2 regions of the Enterobacter huaxiensis genome follow, and region 2 is predicted to be linked to the other one. Evidence: predicted binding sites of a transcription regulator. Region 2 holds the regulator's gene; the other holds the start of a gene.
What was found. Region 2 encodes Fur, which represses iron uptake genes when iron is present. Its sites were predicted from a motif close to ATAATAATGAGAACNACTATCAA; they were not measured.

Region 1 (7,979 bases), 2.0 Mb from region 2:
CTTTACGATGGGGCTATAGCTCAGCTGGGAGAGCGCCTGCATGGCATGCAGGAGGTCAGCGGTTCGATCCCGCTTAGCTCCACCAAACTCTGAACCCAACAGAGTGCGGTAGTAAAGTATCATGTGGGGCTATAGCTCAGCTGGGAGAGCGCCTGCATGGCATGCAGGAGGTCAGCGGTTCGATCCCGCTTAGCTCCACCAAAATTTAAACCCTCGTCGAAAGACGGGGGTTTTTTTATGCCTTTGTAAATCACTTCAACGGTTTTTGTTGCAACAAAGGGTATTTTCTATACCCCACCTCAACCCAAATCAATAAACGAGTCTATAAATAGACTTGAACTTGATTCGTGCAATTAATAAACCTATTATCCATCCGGTCAATGATTAGGATGGTAAAATAGATTCTTCAGCTTAATGAAAAGAAAAACTTACAATAACGTAAAGATATTTATGATTGCGCTGGCGCTTTGCCTGATAGCGGTGCCTTTTTCCCGTTACCTCTCTCCGCGCGCTATCGTAAATGGCCATGAAGTATATTTAGCATGGTTACCGTTAAGCGTTATGTTAGCGGTCATTTTGTTGTTCGGTCGTAAGGCAATTATTCCCGTACTGTTAAGTTTTACCATTACTAATATATTCCTCATTGATTTAGCTCCACTACAATATGCGGTTCTCTTATTTTGTCAGACGTTTTCTGTCTTCGCCGCATGTGGCGCAGTCCGTCTGATGCTTGGCAAGCGCTGGCGCTACGGCGTGCCCAACAGGTACATCGGGATTAGGATTTTCTGGCTTGGTTTCATGGTGCCTGTCGGCATCAAAATATCCATGTACCTCGCAGGATATTTATTCCACTTTCCTGTCACTATTTCTAACTTCTTCGGTGAAGGAACGGCGATTTACAACGTCGTCGATATTCAAAGCCTGATCTGCGCGGCGTTGATTTTCACCATGATGTTCTATTATCCATTAAGAATGATTATTAATCCCCGCTATGCCAGGACCTTCTGGCGGCGGAGCGTAAAGCCCATATTTTTCCACAAAAAGTCATTATTTATAGTCATCTGGCTAATGCTTTTAGTGTCAATTATCGCAATCTTATGTACGCCACTCGAATCACCTATAATTGCCGGATATCTGATGCCGGTTATTTTTATTCTTTTTACACTGGGCATCAGTCGCCTGAGCTACGCTCTCATTTCCTTGCTGTGGGCGGCTTCCGCACTCCTGCTGTTGAACTATAACTATAACTTTCTCAACGGCGTCGAGTCGGGACATTCGCTCTCCTTTATCCTGTCCGTACTGATCTCCTTCGCAATCTGCCTGCTTTACATGTCGCGGATCTACCAGCGAAGCGAGCGTATGAAGCGGGGCTGGCAGGAGATTGCACTCACGGATCCTCTGACGGGATTACCTAATATTCGTGCCCTGGAAGATTTTCTGCTGAATCATCCCGACGCCAAAATATGCTGTTTGCGGATGGACAACCTGGAGTTCCTGAGCCGCCATTACGGCATTCTGATGAGGGTGCACTGCAAGCGGATTATTACGGCCTCACTGCAGCCGTTATTGCAAAAAGATGAGACCCTCTTCCAGCTGCCAGGGAGTGAACTGGTGCTGGTGCTGCTGGGGCCGGGAACGGCGGAGCGCTTGCAGCATATGGTTGATCGGCTCAATAGCCGTAAAATTTACTGGAACAACACCGGGCTGGATATTGAATTCGGCGCATCCTGGGGCGAAATGGGGAGCGGTGAAAATCTACACCACATGCTGGGGCAGCTCAGCTGGCTGTCTGAGCAGTCGTGTGCGGCGCATAATGTCCTGGCCTTGACCAACAGCGTTGAGGATGTCTCCGGGCAAACAACGGACAGAGTACTCATGCTGGCACGTATTAAACGTGCGCTAGATGAGGGGGGGCTACATCTGTATGCCCAGCCTATCCGGAATGCGCAGGGTAAAGGGTATTATGAAATTCTCGCGCGCATGGAAAGTGATGGAGAGATTATTACGCCCGATCGCTTCATTCCGCTGATTGCCCAGTTCAACATGAGCCACCGCTTTGACCTGCAGGTGGTCGAGAATCTCTTGATGTGGCTACGCGCGCATCCTGCCACACAGGATGGCACCCGTTTTTCCGTCAATCTGATGCCGATGACCTTAATGCAAAATGACGTTGCCGCGGAGATCGTCGCGCTTTTCGAGCGTTATGGCGTTGCGCCGCAGACAGTGGTGATTGAAGTGACCGAGGAACAGGCGTTTTCTAACTCCGGGAGCAGCATCAACAATATCCAGCAGCTGAGAGACTACGGTTTCCGCATTGCCATTGATGACTTTGGTACAGGGTACGCGAATTACGAGCGCCTCAAGCGCCTGGAGGCAGACATCATCAAGATTGATGGTTGCTTCGTGAAGGATATTTGTACCGACAGCATGGACGCGATGATAGTGCAGTCGATTTGCAACCTGGCAAAAACAAAGTCACTCTCGGTGGTGGCTGAATTTGTGGAAACCCCCGAGCAGCGCGACATGCTGCTGCGTTTCGGTGTCGACTATCTGCAAGGCTATTTGATAGGCAAACCCACGCCGTTAGCGGAATTACGGGCATAAAAAAACCGGAAGCCGAGGCTTCCGGTTTTCATTTCACCGTTCGGATTACAGTACCAGTGCTGCGATAGAAGCAGACAGTACGCTCACCAGCGTAGAGCCGTATACCAGCTTCAGGCCGAAGCGAGAAACCACGTTACCCTGTTCTTCGTTCAGACCTTTAATCGCACCGGCGATAATACCGATGGACGAGAAGTTCGCGAAGGAGACCAGGAACACGGACAGGATGCCTTCCGCGCGCGGAGAGAGCGTGCTGGCAATCTTCTGCAGATCCATCATCGCCACGAATTCGTTAGACACCAGTTTGGTCGCCATAATACTGCCAACCTGCAGCGCTTCGTGAGCCGGAACACCCATCACCCAAGCAATTGGGTAGAAGATGTAGCCCAGAATACCCTGGAAGGAGATGCCCAGAACGGCTGCGAACAGGGCGTTCAGTGCGGCGATCAGCGCGATAAAACCAATCAGCATGGCGGCAACAATGATGGCAACCTTGAAGCCCGCCAGAATGTACTCGCCCAGCATTTCGAAGAAGCTCTGTCCTTCGTGCAGGTTTGACATCTGAATGTTCTCTTCGCTGGCGTCAACGCGGTAAGGGTTGATAATCGACAGGACGATAAAGGTGCTGAACATGTTCAGAACCAGTGCCGCAACAACAAATTTCGGTTCCAGCATGGTCATGTACGCGCCCACAATAGACATGGAAACGGTCGACATTGCGGTTGCCGCCATGGTGTACATGCGGTTACGGGACATTTTTCCGAGGATATCTTTGTACGCGATGAAGTTCTCAGACTGACCCAGGATCAGGGAGCTCACGGCGTTGAAAGATTCCAGTTTGCCCATGCCGTTGACTTTAGACAGCAGGAAGCCGATTGCGCGGATAACCACCGGCAGGACGCGGATGTGCTGGAGAATACCGATCAGCGCAGAGATGAAGACGATAGGGCAAAGCACTTTCAGGAAGAAGAAGGCCAGGCCCTGATCGTTCATGCTGCCAAAGACGAAGTTTGTGCCTTCGTTAGCGAACCCGAGCAGTTTCTCGAACATCTCGGAAAAGCCTTTCACGAAGCCAAGGCCTACGTTGGAGTTCAGGAAGAACCACGCAAGTAAAACTTCAATGACCAGCAGTTGAACAACATAGCGAATACGAATTTTTTTGCGGTCTGTGCTGACCAACAGTGCAAGTGCAGTAACGACAACAAGTGCCAGGACAAAATGAAGGACGCGGTCCATATTTGCTCCAAATATGAGGCAGGTTTAATTTCCGTGCACATTCTATGTAACAAGCGCAAAGAAAACGAGATCAAGGCCACACTATAGTTACATCCTGTGACGAGTCTCAAAAATAGTGATCAACAATACATTTTTGTTATGTTAGGTAAATGAGTGAAAAGTTAAGTTTGTGTGCTACGCTTCACAAATGACTGCGCATTTTCACATTCTGTGATGTCGCACCCCCTGCCCACCTATTGTTCGTAGCTATCAGAGAAATCACCGTAAACCATCTAAATGATCTTGATAATCATTCTCATTTTGATAGCATTAAACATAGCAAAGGCTATATTTCCAGAGGCAGATAATGACAAACAGTCGCGTAGAGGGTAGCAGTGGCAGAGCAGCGCGCAAGCTGCGGTTCGCATTAATGGGACCTGCGTTCATTGCTGCCATTGGCTATATCGATCCGGGTAATTTTGCGACCAATATTCAGGCCGGGGCCAGCTTCGGCTATAAGCTGCTGTGGGTAGTCGTCTGGGCTAACCTGATGGCGATGCTGATCCAAATGCTTTCTGCCAAGCTGGGGATTGCCACGGGGAAAAACCTGGCCGAGCAAATCCGCGATCACTATCCTCGCCCGGCTGTCTGGCTGTACTGGGTGCAGGCCGAAATTATTGCGATGGCGACCGATCTCGCGGAATTTATCGGCGCGGCGATTGGGTTTAAGCTGATCCTCGGCGTGTCCTTATTGCAGGGCGCGGTGTTGACCGGGATTGCCACCTTCCTGATCCTGATGCTGCAGCGCCGCGGGCAAAAGCCGCTGGAAAGAGTTATCGGTGGCCTGCTGCTGTTTGTCGCCGCCGCCTATATTGTTGAGCTGATTTTCTCCCAGCCGAACCTGGTGCAGCTCGGTAAAGGTATGGCGATCCCAAGCCTGCCAACATCCGAAGCGGTATTCCTCGCCGCCGGGGTGCTGGGTGCAACCATTATGCCGCACGTTATTTACCTGCACTCTTCGTTAACCCAGCATTTGCACGGCGGATCGCGGAAAGAGCGGTATTCAGCCACGAAATGGGATGTCGGCATCGCGATGACGATTGCCGGGTTTGTGAACCTGGCGATGATGGCGACCGCCGCCGCCGCTTTCCACTTTAACGGACACACGGGCATTGCCGATCTTGACCAGGCCTACCTGACGCTCGAACCCCTGCTCAGCCATGCCGCTGCCACGATATTCGGCCTGAGCCTGGTGGCAGCGGGTCTTTCTTCCACCGTTGTCGGGACGCTGGCAGGGCAGGTCGTGATGCAGGGATTCGTACGTTTCCATATTCCGCTCTGGGTGCGTCGCTCCGTCACCATGCTGCCGTCGTTCATCGTGATTCTGATGGGGCTGGACCCAACGCGCATTCTGGTCATGAGCCAGGTGCTGCTGAGTTTCGGTATTGCGCTTGCGCTGGTGCCGCTGCTGGTATTCACCAGCAACAAATCGTTGATGGGCGATCTCGTTAACTCGACGCTGGTGAAGCGCGCGGGATGGGCGATTGTGGTGGTGGTCGTCGCCTTAAACCTGTGGTTATTGATAGGTACGGCCATGGGATTATAAAAAAGAAAGGAGCCGGGAGGCTCCTTTCTTGTTGTTAGTGGTGATGGCCGTGTCCGCGGCCTTTACCGTGTCCGTGACCCCAGCCGCCACGGCGGTCGTCACGATCGTTCCAGCCCTCGCGGTAGCCGCGTTCATAAGCTTTACGCTTATCCCAGCCACGGTGATAGCCGTTGTCATGCTTCCACCAGCGGTTTTTACGCCACTCGTAGTTGCGGTGCCAGTAGTCACGGTCGCGCCAGCCGCCGCCGTCCCAGTAGTTACCGTAATTGTCGCGATCGCCAATTTGTAATTTTATCGATGGCAACAGGGTGATTTCGCCAGCATTGGCGACCAGCGGGGCCGAAGCCAGTAATACCGCTGCAAGAATCAGTGACCTGAACATACTCTTCTCCTTCACGATCGGGGCCGCTGTGCGACCTGTTAACGCAATTTTACGATTTGGTAAACATTCGTTTCATCGCCTCAACTCCGAAATCATGAAGGAGAGCATTTTTTGCTAAAAGTGATTTTAATTTGAGCCAGACAGAATACTTTCGATCGTTGCCAGTTCGTCATTATTGAAATGGCAATTCGCCAGCATGCCCACGGCGTCATCAATTTGCGCAGTTTTACTGGCACCAATCAGCACCGAGGTGACGGTATCGTGGCGTAAAATCCAGGCCAGCGCCATCTGCGACAGTTTCTGACCACGGCGCTCTGCCAGGGCGTTCAGCCTGCGCACTTTTTCGAGCTTCTCTTCCGTGAGCTGATCGGGATTCAGGAACTTGCTGCCGCTGGCCGCGCGGGAATCCGCAGGAATGCCGTTCAGGTAACGGTTAGTCAGCTGGCCACCGGCGAGAGGCGAGAAGGGAATACACCCCACGCCCGTCTGGTGCAGCACGTCCAGCAAACCCTCTTCGGGCGCACGCTCGAACATGGAATACTTCGGCTGGTGGATCAGGCATGGCGTACCGAGGTCGTTAAGGATCTCAATCGCCGCACGCGCCATCTCAGCAGGGTAGTTGGATAACCCAACGTAAAGGGCCTTACCCTGACGTACCGCGTGGTCAAGCGCTTTCATCGTCTCCAGCAGCGGGGTTTCCGGGTCTGGACGGTGATGATAGAAAATGTCCACATACTCCAGTCCCATACGCTTCAGGCTCTGATCCAGACTTGATATCAGAAATTTACGCGAACCCCAATCTCCGTACGGACCGTCCCACATGGTGTACCCCGCCTTGGTGGAGATAATCAGCTCATCGCGCCAGGGCAGAAAATCCTCCTGCAAAATACGGCCAAAATTGCGTTCGGCAGAGCCCGGAGGCGGACCGTAGTTATTGGCAAGGTCGAAATGCGTAATGCCCACATCGAACGCGCGCTGTAAAAGTTGACGGCTATTTTCAATAAGCGTGGCGTCGCCGAAGTTATGCCATAGCCCAAGAGAGATGGCAGGTAATTTGAGGCCGCTCTCACCACAGCGACGGTACTGCATTGTCTGATAACGATTTTTGTCAGGCTGATAACCCATTCTTGAGACCTCTGGCGCTGAAAGGAAAAATGAGTGTATACGTTTACACTCACGCAATGAAAAGGAGAATAGCGCACGCTATTTCGTAAAGCATTCTTTCCAGACCCTTCTTAGCGCCGTTTCTGGACAGCCATCACGCTTCTTTAATACTCAAGGTGAGATCAACATAAGAAGGATACCTGTAATGCGTACCCCATACTGCGTCGCCGATTACCTGCTGGACCGCCTTACCGATTGTGGTGCAGACCACCTGTTTGGCGTGCCGGGCGACTATAACCTGCAGTTTCTCGATCACGTGATAGACAGCCCGGATATCTGCTGGGTCGGCTGTGCCAACGAGCTAAACGCGTCTTACGCCGCTGACGGTTACGCCCGCTGCAAGGGCTTTGCCGCGCTGCTGACCACATTTGGCGTGGGTGAACTCAGCGCCATGAACGGCATCGCGGGGAGCTTTGCAGAGCACGTTCCGGTGTTACATATTGTGGGCGCGCCGGGCATGGCGTCACAGCAGCGAGGGGAGTTACTTCACCATACGCTTGGCGACGGCGAGTTCCGTCATTTTTACCATATGAGTGAGCCGATCACCGCGGCACAGGCAATATTGACCGAGCAAAATGCCTGCTATGAAATCGATCGGGTGCTCACCACCATGCTGCGGGAACGTCGTCCAGGCTACCTGATGGTGCCTGCTGACGTGGCAAAAAAAGCCGCCACGCCGCCTGTAAACGCTCTCACGCTGCAGCCTGCTGACGCGGATAACGCCTGCCTGAAGGCGTTTCGTGACGCCGCCCGGGTCCGCCTTGCGATGGCTCAACGAACGGCGCTGCTTGCTGATTTCCTGGTGCTGCGCCACGGGCTGAAGCCCGCGCTGCAGAAATGGGTGAAAGAAGTGCCGATGGCGCACGCCACCATGCTGATGGGCAAAGGGATTTTTGACGAGCGTCAGGCCGGCTTTTACGGGACGTACAGCGGCTCCGCGAGTGCTGCACCGGTTAAAGAGGCGATTGAAGGGGCCGACACGGTGCTGTGCATCGGGACGCGTTTTACCGA
Region 2 (7,979 bases):
GGTGACCTTTATGGGCTGGACGCTGTACGGCCTGGTATCGCCGAGATTTGAATTGAAGAATAAACATAGTTAGGTAAAAGCAAAACGGCAACCCTGAGGTTGCCGTTTTTAATGTTTTCTCCCTCTCCCTGTGGGAGAGGGATGGGGTGAGGGCATCAGCCCGCACCAAACACCACTTATGCGTTTTTCAGCACTTCGCTGACGATCTCTACCGCTTCTTTCTCGATCTGCTGACGGTGCTCAGCGCCGAGGAAGCTTTCACAGTAGATTTTATACGCATCTTCCGTACCGGATGGACGCGCGGCGAACCAGCCGTTTTCGGTCATCACCTTCAGTCCGCCGATAGAGGCACCGTTACCCGGCGCCGCCGTCAGGCGCGCGGTGATCGGATCGCCTGCCAGGGTGCTGGCGCTAACCATCTCCGGAGAGAGTTTGGACAGAGCCGCCTTCTGGGCAGAGGTCGCGCCGGCCTGAATACGGTTGTAGCTTGGCGCACCAAAGCGTTCCGCCAGCTCGTTGTAGTGCTCCTGCGGGTTTTTACCGGTGACCGCGGTGATTTCTGCCGCCAGCAGGCACATGATGATGCCGTCTTTATCGGTTGACCACGGCGTGCCGTCGAAGCGCAGGAAGGACGCGCCCGCGCTCTCCTCACCGCCGAAGCCAAAGCTGCCGTCGTGCAGGCCATCAACGAACCACTTGAAGCCCACCGGCACTTCCACCAGCTTGCGGCCCAGCGCGTCAACCACGCGGTCGATCATCGCGGAGGAAACCAGGGTTTTACCCACGGCAACCTCTTTGCCCCACTGCGGACGGTGCTGGAACAGGTAGTTAATGGCGACGGCCAGGTAATGGTTCGGGTTCATCAGCCCTGCCGGGGTAACGATACCGTGGCGGTCGTAATCCGGGTCGTTAGCAAACGCCAGATCGAATTTGTCGCGCAGCGCCAGCAGGCCCGCCATCGCGCACTCGGAGGAGCAGTCCATGCGGATCGCGCCGTCTTTATCCAGGTGCATAAAGCGGAAGGTCTGATCGACGTGATCGTTCACGATGGTCAGATCCAGCTTGTAATGTTCGGCGATGCGCTTCCAGTACTCAATACCGGAGCCGCCAAGCGGATCCACGCCCAGCTTCAGGCCGGCTTTCTGGATAGCCGCCATATCGACGATATCCGCCAGCCCTTCCACGAACGGCTGAACCAGGTCCTGCTCTTTCACGTGGCCGGACGCCATGGCGGCATCCAGAGAGATGCGCTTAACGCCTTTCAGATCGTCAGCCAGCAGCGCGTTGGCACGATCTTCCACCACTTTAGTGACGTTGGTGTCTGCCGGACCACCGTTAGGCGGGTTGTATTTGATCCCACCGTCATCCGGCGGGTTGTGGGATGGCGTGATAACGATACCGTCAGCCTGCGCACCGCCTTTTTTGTTGTGCACCAGGATGGCGTTAGAGACCGCAGGCGTTGGCGTAAAACCGTTGTTCTCCTGAACAATCACATCAACGCCGTTCGCCGCCAGCACTTCCAGCACGGAGATGAACGCCGGTTCAGACAGAGCATGGGTATCTTTCCCTACGTAGCACGGACCGGTGACGCCATTTTTGGCGCGCTCTTCCGCGATGGCCTGGGCAATGGCCAGAATGTGCGGCTCGTTAAAGCTATGGCGCGCCGCGCTGCCGCGGTGACCGGATGTACCAAACTTCACTGCGTGTTCTGCGTTGCCCACGGCCGGCTTCAGTACGTAATACTGTGCGGTCAGTTGAGCGACGTTAATCAAATCGCTTTGTTGTGCAGGTTGGCCTGCACGGCTGTGATTTGCCATTGCCTGGTCCTTCTGATGCAAGGGTTAAATTGTACCGCAAACCTTCTCAATCAATTCCGCCGGGAACTGCATGGACTGCATGATATGTTCAACCATGCTGCACTTGCGGCCCGTGTTGGTATTGGTGATTACCCAGTACGGTGTGCCCGGGACGTGTTTGGGTTTGGTTTGATTGCCATTTTGCAGCAGCGTCTGCTCATCGCCCGCGAAATACACGCGTGTGCGACCGTGCAGCGACTCGGTCGCTTCAGCAAATGCGTTGTTATCGAGTGAATAAAGTGTAGACAGCACCAGCATAAAGCGGTTAACCGCCTTTTTCTGCTCTGCGTATTCGTCAGAGAGCAGCAGTTCACGCACCGCGCGCACTTTATCTTTTACAGGCGTCACGGCAGGTTTTGCTTGTGCAACAACGCTCGGCTGAGACGCGACATCTTTTGTGGCTGGGGTAGCAGGCTGTGAAGCGGCGGAAATTTTAAGCATACGCCGTAAAATGTCGGACGCGCTCTCCCCGATATGCCGCGTTTGGCTGGCAATAAACTGATAGAGTTCGTCATCAACTTCGATTGTTTTCATCTTAATCCAGTGCGATATCTTATCTGAATACAAGTCGTTGGGATTATAGGGTCAAATCCCAACAGCGGATAGCGTCAAACCCGGTTGGCGGCAAAAGTCAGATTAAACTGGATCCTTGCAGCCGGGCGGCAGAATGGTCAACATGATACCCTAACCTGACATACGTAAAAAAAGAACTTTGCCATGAAATTGAATACCCGAGCGCAAACTGCACAATCGCCGAACAATAATTCTCCCATCGTACTGGTTCACGGGCTTTTTGGCAGCCTGGATAACCTGGGCGTGCTGGCGCGCGATTTGGTTATCGATCACGATATTTTGCAGGTCGATATGCGAAATCACGGCCTTTCCGGGCGCTCGGAGGAGATGACTTACGCGGCGATGGCGCAGGATCTGCTGGATACGCTGGACGCTAACGGCCTGCAGAAGGTGACACTCATCGGGCATTCAATGGGTGGCAAAGCGGTGATGGCCCTGACGGCGCTGGCGCCGGAACGTATCAATGGCCTGGTGGTCATTGACGTTGCGCCCGTGGATTACGACGTGCGTCGCCACGATGAGATTTTTGCTGCCATCAATGCGGTAACAGAAGCGGGGGTCTCTACCCGCCAGCAGGCTGCCGCGGTGATGCGTGAGCATCTGGATGAGGAAGGGGTTGTGCAGTTCCTGCTGAAATCCTTCGTCGACGGAGAGTGGCGCTTTAACGTGCCGGTCCTGTGGGATCAGTATTCTCATATTGTGGGCTGGGAAGCTGTTCCCGCCTGGCCGCACCCTACCCTCTTTATTCGTGGCGGAAACTCCCCTTACGTCACCGACGCTTATCGCGACACGCTGCTGGCGCAATTCCCGCAGGCTCGAGCCCATGTCATTGCAGGTGCCGGGCACTGGGTTCACGCGGAAAAACCGGACGCTGTTCTGCGCGCTATCCGTCGCTATCTCACTGATACTGCGAATTGATTAAAAAGACAGCGACTGGACGGCGATGGGCTTCCAGTCGTTGGCGCGCCGTTTTCGCTGATGTATGATGGCGCGCTTATCGCCCGGGCTTTAGCAGGGCGGCGTGTTTCCCCCGAAGTCTCAGAATTATGGCCAAAGAACAAACGGACCGTACGACACTAGATCTGTTCGCGAATGAGCGTCGCCCGGGAAGACCCAAGACGAATCCGCTTTCACGCGATGAACAGCTGCGTATCAATAAACGCAACCAGCTTAAACGCGATAAAACTCGTGGACTTAAGCGTGTCGAACTGAAGCTGAACGCCGATGCTGTCGATGCACTAAATGAGCTGGCAGAGGCGCGCAACATCAGCCGCAGCGAACTGATCGAAGAGATACTGATCGCTCAACTCGAGGCTTTGCGCAGCAAGGCATAAGTCTGAAAATCCCCTTTATTACCCTTTTCATGTAGCACAGAGTGCAGTCCTGCGTGATAGCTGTTTCCGCAGGGTTGTCTGTTCTGCTATTATTGCCCTTATCCGTGGACAAATTGCGCCACCATACCATTAAGTTTCAAGAGGTTATTTTACTCATGGCAATCATCGGCATTTTCTTCGGCAGTGATACCGGCAATACCGAAAATATCGCAAAAAACATTCAAAAACAGCTCGGTAAAGACGTTGCCGATGTGCACGACATCGCCAAGAGCAGCAAAGAAGACCTCGAAGGCTATGACATCCTGCTGCTGGGTATCCCAACCTGGTACTACGGTGAAGCCCAGTGTGACTGGGACGATTTCTTCCCGACGCTGGAAGAGGTGGACTTCAACGGCAAGCTGGTTGCGCTGTTTGGCTGTGGCGATCAGGAAGACTACGCAGAGTACTTCTGTGACGCACTGGGCACCATCCGCGACATCATCGAGCCACGCGGTGCTGCTATCGTGGGCCACTGGCCAACGGCGGGTTATCACTTTGAAGCGTCCAAAGGCCTGGCGGATGACGATCACTTCGTGGGCCTGGCTATCGATGAAGATCGTCAGCCGGAACTCACCGCTGAGCGCGTTGAAAAATGGGTTAAGCAGGTTCGCGAAGAGCTGAATCTGGACGACATTCTGAACGCCTGATGGCCCTGCGGCGCAGCCTTGGTTGCGCCCATTTTCCAGGTAAAACCGATTAAATTAATTGCTACAAACTTTTAACTTTTTCGCTCAGACCTGTACAATATCCCCCTGGTAAAAAGTGGGTGCCATCGAACAAGTTTGTTGGTGATACCACGTTTTTATAAGCATACTTTGCTTGAGACTTGCAGTTTTCATTTAGCCATGGCAGTTCTATAATGAGACGCATTATCCCAAGTGCATTTTCTGTCACTTCTTCATTAGAAGTGAATCGTTTAGCAACAGGACAGATTCCGCATGACTGACAACAATACCGCATTAAAGAAGGCTGGCCTGAAAGTAACGCTTCCTCGGTTAAAAATCCTTGAAGTGCTTCAGGGACCAGACAATCACCATGTCAGTGCGGAAGACCTTTATAAGCGTCTTATCGACATGGGCGAAGAGATTGGGCTGGCAACCGTGTATCGCGTGCTGAACCAGTTCGATGACGCGGGCATTGTGACCCGTCATAATTTCGAAGGCGGTAAGTCTGTTTTCGAACTGACCCAGCAGCATCACCACGATCACCTGATCTGCCTCGACTGTGGCAAGGTCATTGAATTTAGCGATGATTCCATCGAATCACGCCAGCGTGAAATCGCTGCCCGTCACGGCATCCGCCTGACCAATCACAGCCTGTACCTGTATGGTCACTGCGCTGAAGGCGACTGCCGCGAAAACGACCACGCGCACGACGCGAAGTAAGTTCGTGTTTATACTCTGAGCCAGCCATTAGGTTGGCTTTTTTTTTGCGTTAAAAAGCCCGGTGGCGCTGCGCTTGCCGGGCCTACGGGCTATGACACCTTTGTAGGACCGGTAAGCGCAGCGCCACCGGGCATAATAACAGCGAATTAATTACTGTTATTGCTTCGAATTTCTTTCCAAATCTGGTCGCAACGCTTCGCCACTTCCTGATCGTTACCGGTTTTACGCGCCTGAATGCAGGCCTGGTAATCCATCACGCGGACGTTTTCCTGCGTCGCGAACTGCTCGTGCGCTTTCTCTTTCTTCAGCACGTTAAGCACGCTCTGACAGGCCTCGATTTTCTCCGGCGAACCTTCCGCAGTATTGATGCAGGCGCTATACGCCTCCTTCAGACGGGTGTCCTCTTTCGGCGCCTGTGTCTGAGCACACGCCACCAGCCCTGATGCCAGCAACGCGACGATTACAATTTTTTTCATCATGTGCAGTCTCCATACCGGCGGGACTCAGCCCGCCGGTGCGTTCATCAGAAGATGGTGAATGGTGCGATAACCATGAATTTCACGTCACGTTCATCCTGGAAGATGTTGCCGTAACCGCCCGCATAGCTCGGAATGTCAGAGTGGTTGTCATACTGCGTGAAGTGCAGTTTAAACATCGTGCCTTTCGCGCGCCCATCCTGCAGGGTGTAGATCGCATCCAGGCTGTAAGAGGACTCTTTCAGACGGTAGTTTGGATCGTAGTATGCGTCCGGAGTGGCCATATCAGCAGGCTTCGCGTCCCAGGCATAAGCGTAAGATGCCCCCACCGCCCAGCCAGGCAGGTTCCAGTTTTTGAGGTCGTACATCGCGCCGAAGAAGAGCGCTTTTTCGCCGTCGGCGTTGAAGTCAGAGCGGTTATCCCACCAGATATCCAGACGACCGTTGGACGATGCATAGGTTGGCGTCATACGCTGCAGGAAGTAACCCTGCTGCCCTTCCGCCTTCACCCATGTCCCTTCAAGACGCAGATCAACCTGGCCCACTTTGTAGCCGAAGGTCAGCGCCTGCAGCCATGCGGTGCCGTCATAGATATCGTTGACGGTGCCATTGCTCGCTTTATCACGGGTACCGTAGAACTGATAGCTGGTGCTCAGCGGGCTGCCCGCAACATCAAATTTGTAGCTGGCTTTTGCAAAGTACTGGTCAATATACCCTTCCGCCTGACCAAAAGCGGCTTCAAGCACCAGGTCGTTTTTGAAGTCATACTTCGCGCCCAGAGAGTGGAGATAGTCCACTTTGGTCTTTTTATCGTTCTGGTAAAACTTGTCCATCTCGATGTGCCACGGCGCTTTATATTCGTTGGTCCACATGTAGGAGAAGCTCAACGCGCCCGCATCGCCGTAGTCAAAGTTAGCCCCGGCTTCGGCCCCCTGATAGGTGCCCGGCATAAAGCTCCAGTGCGGTGCTAACAGCGTTTGACCGGTTGGCTGAATATAACCACCGCGCGCCCATACCGGGCCGTATTTGAATTTCGCTGCTGCCTTATACAGGCTGACGCCGCTTTTATCGCCGGACCAGTCTTCTTTATAGGCTTTATTACTGGAGGAGAAGGCGATTTCGTTCGGGTGACCGCTGTCGCCGTTTTCCGCCATTTCAATGGCCGTGAAGGCGGCAATATCCAGACCGAACATATCTGCAGCATAGCCCGACTGGAAATCGAGGTTGGCGTTCCAGGTTGAGTGAGCAAGGTTGGTTTTATATTTGTTTTCGGTGACGTCTTTACGGTCACGTTGACGCTGCCAGTAATAAATACCGCCCGTGAGGGTAGAATCATCGATGAAACCTTCGGCCTTAGCTTCTGGGGTAATCACCAAGCTCGACATTGCTGTCACACCGGCGATAGCCAGCGCCAGCGCACTACGTTTGCCACTGAACGTACGCATAGATTATTCCTCTTTGACGAATTAAAACGCCTAAAACGGCGAAAATATAAAAGACCTAATGGTCAGGGGTAGTCAGAAATACCCTCGAATTAACTACCGCCTTTAGGTTATTTTTCGCGACGCGAATTATCAATGCTTTTTAATAAGCAAAAGTCAGGATTATGACGAAGTGCACATAATTAGTAGTGCTTTGTAACATTTACGGGGAGACGAGGAATGGCGGGATATAGCGAGAAATTTCAGGGCGTAAAGGCAGACTACCCCGTATGTTTTTTAGTCATCTCCATTTCCGTAAAAATAGAAACTTTATTTAAAAAAATAAGTAGCACCTCATTGACCTGATTTCCCGGCAGAGAATATTTCCTCAGACCGTTAATAGCATGATCGTTAAATAAAAAAACGCCGCATATAGCGGCGTTTGTCTCTCATTGACCAGAGCAGCGATATTATTCGCCGATCTTAGCCCAGGTATCACGCAGACCGACGGTACGGTTAAATACCGGCTTTTCAGCGGTGCTGTAGCGGCTGTCCAGGCAGAAGTACCCTTCGCGTTCGAACTGGAACGCTTTACCGGCTTCAGCGGCTTTCAGAGACGGCTCGGCATAACCCTGCTTGATAATCAGCGACTCGGTATTGATAACCGAGAGGAAGTCTTCCGCTGCGCCCGGGTTAGGCACGCTGAACAGACGGTCGTACAGGCGGATTTCCACCGGCAGCGCATGCGTCGCGCTCACCCAGTGAATAACGCCCTTCACTTTACGTCCGTCAGCAGGATCTTTGCTCAGGGTCTCTGCATCGTAAGAACAGAAGATGGTGGTGATATTCCCTTCTGCATCTTTCTCTACGCGCTCGGCTTTGATCACGTACGCGT

Region 1: the regulator Fur is predicted to act here: its motif matches at 4,120-4,142, upstream of D5067_RS06735 (Nramp family divalent metal transporter).

What each region holds. Positions count from the first base shown of each region.
Region 1 covers NZ_CP043342.1:1,383,472-1,391,450, forward strand. Annotated here, with positions in the region: tRNA gene D5067_RS06715 (tRNA-Ala) at 10-85, shown strand; tRNA gene D5067_RS06720 (tRNA-Ala) at 126-201, shown strand; gene D5067_RS06725 (sensor domain-containing phosphodiesterase) at 415-2,604, shown strand; gene nupC (nucleoside permease NupC) at 2,650-3,837, opposite strand; gene D5067_RS06735 (Nramp family divalent metal transporter) at 4,184-5,422, shown strand; gene ypeC (DUF2502 domain-containing protein YpeC) at 5,457-5,804, opposite strand; gene mgrA (L-glyceraldehyde 3-phosphate reductase) at 5,931-6,929, opposite strand; gene ipdC (indolepyruvate decarboxylase) at 7,114-7,979, shown strand, end outside.
Region 2 covers NZ_CP043342.1:3,403,975-3,411,953, forward strand. Annotated here, with positions in the region: gene potE (putrescine-ornithine antiporter) at 1-73, shown strand, start outside; gene pgm (phosphoglucomutase (alpha-D-glucose-1,6-bisphosphate-dependent)) at 177-1,817, opposite strand; gene seqA (replication initiation negative regulator SeqA) at 1,842-2,390, opposite strand; gene ybfF (esterase) at 2,574-3,347, shown strand; gene ybfE (LexA regulated protein) at 3,476-3,763, shown strand; gene fldA (flavodoxin FldA) at 3,919-4,449, shown strand; gene fur (ferric iron uptake transcriptional regulator) at 4,741-5,187, shown strand; gene chiQ (ChiQ/YbfN family lipoprotein) at 5,334-5,663, opposite strand; gene chiP (chitoporin ChiP) at 5,711-7,108, opposite strand; gene glnS (glutamine--tRNA ligase) at 7,555-7,979, opposite strand, start outside.